Regions from separate parts of the Paenibacillus sp. 11B genome, predicted to be linked through region 1. Evidence: riboswitches for the same ligand, from Rfam matches in the RefSeq annotation. Region 1 holds a riboswitch; the other holds the start of a gene.
The links. Region 1 has a riboswitch for glycine ahead of sdaAB (L-serine ammonia-lyase, iron-sulfur-dependent subunit beta). Riboswitches for the same ligand answer to the same signal wherever they lie in the genome.
Positions count from the first base shown of each region.

Region 1 (2,398 bases):
TCGGCACTGGCGAATACGGGCCTGGTTACCTTTTATCAAAATAATATCCCTGTCGGTCTGATGGGCCGAGTGAGCAGTATACTTGGATTGGGGTTAAGCGTGCTGCAGGTGGTTTCCATTTTGGTTGCAGGCGTGGTGGCAGAGCAGTTGTCGCTTCGTATGGTATATACGGTTGTATCTGGAGTGATGGTGCTGGCAGCGTTGGGATTGTGGGTGACGAGCATGTTTCCTTCCCGAAGCAGGTTTTATGATGAACCGGCGAAGCCCAACTCGATGGTGGGGTGACAGGCAGAAATCCGGCAATTCTAGTACAGAATAATGGTTGCCTGAATACCCGAACCGTTCTGTGGATCTTAACATAGATAGTACTAACCACAGATATTGCTCATAGAAAACAAACAAATGTATACGCTTTCTAAATGAAACGCATTAACACATTCATGTGATAAAAGTTTACAAATCGTTGGTTCATCCTGTTTATAAAATGGAAAAAAGTAAATATTCACAAAGAAATCGTTAAGTTTGTTGACACTGATCTTCCGGTCGATTAATCTTAATGAGAAAGTAATAAAAACTTCAATTATCGTTCTGGTACACGATCAGAATGGTTCCATACAAGCGAATGATAGCGAGCGGGAGAGTCCTGGGCATGCCGAGTAAAAAGGCAGCTGTCGGGCACCGAAGGAGCAAGCTGCTACGCACCCGGCGCAGTGGTTAATCTCTCAGGTAAATGTACCATCGTTGGACGCAACTCTGGAGAGTGCGCGATATGCGCCACCCAAGGGGTATATGGTCAAGCAGCACGGTGTGCAGGGGACATTACCTGTGAATACAGGGCATGCATCAATCCGCCGCGCTTCTTATCATGAAACTCTCAGGTATCGAGGACAGAGAGAGGGCCTTAAGGCCTTCTTCTGTCCTTTTCTTATGTCATCATTCAGTAATAAAGGAACATTATGGGTGTAGGTCTGGATGAAAATGACGATTATAAATGGAGGGTTTGCGATGCGTTTTAAAGACGTTTTTTCAATTATTGGTCCGTCCATGACAGGTCCATCAAGTTCACATACGGCTGGAGCAGCAAGATTGGGTCGAATTGCCCGTCAGTGGTTGGGGTGCACGCCTGAACGTGCCCGATTAACGCTGTACGGCTCCTTCGCCGATACGTATCAGGGGCATGGTACGGATCTCGCATTGATCGGTGGCCTGCTTGATTATGTGACGGATGATCCACGGATTCCGGATGCAGAGCAATATGCAGAGGAAGCGGGTATGGAGGTAGAGTTTTTTACAAGTGGTCTGCCTGCTCCTCATCCTAATACGGTCAAAATTGAGTTATGGCACGGAGACCGCGAATGTTCACTAATCGGTGCTTCCATTGGTGGTGGTAGTGTATCGGTACATGCATTGAATGATTTTCGTGTACAGATCAGCGGAGAGTTTCCGACACTTGTGCTGCGCCATTCGGACAAAGCAGGGGTGCTCGCCTCCGTAACCTCCACAATCAGTTCGTCAGGTGTGAACATCGGGTACATGCAAGTGGATCGGAAAGCGCGGGATGGTGAAGCACTGACGGCGATGGAGATGGATGGTGTGCCGAATCCTGAGATGTTAAACCGTCTGCGGTCGCTGGATCATATGCTGGACATTCGCGTGATTGATTTGAAGAGAGGGGTCGAACCGGATGCGGTTTAAACATCTACATGAACTGAATACCATCTGTACAGCAGAGTCCAAAACCATTGCCGAGCTGATGATCGAAGAGCAGGTTCAGGAGACGAATATCCCGAAAGCGGATGTTGTGCGGCAGATGTCGGATTACTATCAGGTGATGAAGGAAGCTGTTCACAAAGGGCTGACAGAAGATACGACATCACGCAGCGGCTTGACTGGCGGAGACGGCAAAAAAATGGCCGAGTACATTCGTAAAGGCGAGACTTGCTCTGGAGATGCATCTGCACTAGCCATGGCGTATGCCCTTTGTGTATCGGAAGTGAACGCATCCATGGGCCGAATCGTAGCGACACCGACAGCCGGTTCCTGTGGTATCATTCCAGGTGTATTTATCAGCTCCCAGGAGCGTTTTGGCTGGAGTGACGAGCATCTGGTGAACGGTCTGTTCTGTGCGGGAGCGATCGGTTATGTCATTGCCAACAATTCATTTATTTCCGGTGCCGAGGGCGGCTGTCAGGCTGAAGTGGGTTCTGCCATCGGCATGGCCGCTGGAGCGATGGTGGAGCTGCGTGGAGGGACGCCGGAGCAAGTGGTTCATGCAGTAGGTCTTGCGTTAAAAAACACATTGGGCCTTATCTGCGATCCCGTCGCAGGCCTCGTGGAAATTCCGTGCATCATCCGTAACGGACTGGGTGCCGTAACCGCGTTGGCTGCGGCCGACATG
Region 1 is NZ_JAUKNS010000009.1:134,563-136,960, reverse strand. Features, by position in the region: gene Q0V21_RS29575 (MFS transporter) at 1-285, shown strand, start outside; glycine riboswitch at 624-747, shown strand; glycine riboswitch at 752-893, shown strand; gene sdaAB (L-serine ammonia-lyase, iron-sulfur-dependent subunit beta) at 1,006-1,695, shown strand; gene sdaAA (L-serine ammonia-lyase, iron-sulfur-dependent, subunit alpha) at 1,685-2,398, shown strand, end outside.

Region 2 (2,398 bases), on a different contig from region 1:
GGAGGAAACAGGCAGTTCACCCTGATAGCGAATCTCCTGTGGAATGTCATGGAACAGATCCTCAATTGTTTCCACACCGATGGTTGCCAGCATGGCACTCTGATCCTGCTCGGTCATGGGAATATAGCGGTGCTTGCTCATGCTTGATCAGCTCCTTGAGTAGGTGTCTTTGGCGCACGTGTCCGTTTATGAAAAGGGGTCTTCACGACCTCGGCTTTCAGTTTCTTGTCACGAATCTCAATCTCCAGCGGGGTACCCAGTGCAGCATATTTGCTGTCAATCAAGGCCAGCCCCAGATTGCGTTTTAGCGTAGGGGATTGGGTGCCTGTGGTTACTTCACCAATCTGTACGCCTTCGGCGTATATCGGATAATGGGGGCGGGGAATACCACGCTCCAGCACTTCGATGCCGACCAGCTTGCGGGCAGGCCCATCATTTTTTTGCTGCAACAAGGCTTCATGTCCGATAAACGGCCCGGCATTCAGCTTCACAAACATGCCAACGCCAGCCTCCAGCGGCGAGATGGTTGCAGACAGCTCCTGTCCATACAGGGGAAGCTTGGCTTCAAAGCGCAGCGTATCCCGGGCACCCAGTCCGGTCGGAACGAGTCCGTAACCTTCTCCCGCCTGCATCAATCCGTTCCAGACCACAGCGGCCTGTTCGGCAGGAACATAGAGCTCAAATCCGTCTTCACCCGTATATCCGGTGCGGGATAACAGTAAAGTAACGCCACATACCTTTGCATTCGGTACAAAACGGAAAGGCTCAATCGAAGACACATCAGTGTCTGTCACCTTTGCGAGAATATCCACAGCAAGTGGGCCTTGCAGGGCAAGCAGCGCCGTTTGTTCGGAATCATTAGTCATCGTTACGCCTGGCGACATGTGCTGCTGCAGCCATGACCAGTCCTTGTCGATGTTGGAGGCATTAACCACCAGCAAATAATGCTGGTCTTTCAGTTTATAGATCAACAGATCATCGACCACGCCGCCATCCGGATAACACATTAACGTGTATTGAGCCTGACCGGGAACGAGTGTTGTTACATCATTGGTCGTCATGTGCTGTAAAAAAGCTTCCGCGTGTTCACCTTGTACGGTGAATTCACCCATGTGGGATACATCAAATAATCCGGCACGTTCTCGTACCGCTTCATGCTCTTTCTGAATTCCGCTGAATTGTACCGGGAGCTCCCAGCCACCAAAATCAATGCATCGTACGCCTTCATACTGCTGATAGAGTGGAAAGAGTGGGGTTCTAAGCAAATCGGACATCCAATCACCTCGTCATGGGCCGTCAACCGGCCGAGTGTCTAACCGTGGATCAATGAATCTGGCATCAACATTTAATTATAAAAGTAAGGTAAGGACGCTATAGGCAGCGCCGCTCTATAACCTGTTTTCGTTTTTTTGGGAAAAAGGAAAAGGACAGGCCAAAGAACCGGCATGCCAGAAGCACGCTGTATTCTTAGGCTCTGTCCTTGGTACCTGAGAGTTACCCCGCCGCATGATGCAGCAGGTTTCCCCTTGGGTGATCCTAACGCCCACACAGGGCGAATAGATGCTCTCCAGAGTTGCGTCCCGTAAAAGTCCTTTTGCCTGAGAGATTCACCTCCCGCTTGTCGGTGGTTTACTCCTTCGGCGTTACCGCATGTACACCCTGATTCGGGTGTCAAGGGTAATCTCTCCCTTTACATTCATCCGCGGGTAATGCATAGACCAACAAACATATTTACTACTCTCATTAAAGCCTGAATCGACTATTGATGTCAAGAACGATATCATAGAAATCAACAAAAAATCCGAATGATATTTCAATATGATTCTGTAATGTTCGTATATTTTTAAAGAGCACGCTTACTTTTCTAATATTCACCATTATATGTAGAGAGAGCCCAATGGAGTTACAGGCATATAAGGAAGAAAGTCAAATAAATTGTAAGGTATCTTGACATTTGAATCTAAAATATCATACGCTATGTTTTGGGAAAAAGGTTAAGGTCAAAGAAGCGCATGCACTCATTAATGAAAAGCGAGGCGGATATCGATGAGCGAATTAAAAAGTGATTTCCTGTACAGTGAAGAGCACGAATGGGTGCAGACCGTAGGGGAGGATACCGTACGTATTGGCATTACCGAATTCGCGCAGCATCAGCTGGGTGACATTGTGTTTGTAGAATTGCCTGACCTTGAATCGGATGTAAAGGCGGAAGACAGCATTGGAACAATTGAATCCGTCAAAACCGTTTCGGATTTGTTTTCTCCTGTAAGTGGAACAATTGTTGCTGTAAATGAGGCATTGCAGGATTCCCCGGAGCTAGTTAATAACTCTCCATATGAAGAAGGCTGGATGATCGAAATCCGTGTTGAGGGCGATTTGACAGCAGCACTGTCCACAT
Region 2 is NZ_JAUKNS010000001.1:1,785,025-1,787,422, reverse strand. Features, by position in the region: gene gcvPA (aminomethyl-transferring glycine dehydrogenase subunit GcvPA) at 1-141, opposite strand, end outside; gene gcvT (glycine cleavage system aminomethyltransferase GcvT) at 138-1,274, opposite strand; glycine riboswitch at 1,473-1,573, opposite strand; glycine riboswitch at 1,577-1,700, opposite strand; gene gcvH (glycine cleavage system protein GcvH) at 2,047-2,398, shown strand, end outside.
Region 2: it holds a riboswitch for glycine, as region 1 does, so the genes downstream of both, gcvT (glycine cleavage system aminomethyltransferase GcvT) here and sdaAB (L-serine ammonia-lyase, iron-sulfur-dependent subunit beta) in region 1, are expected to answer to the same signal.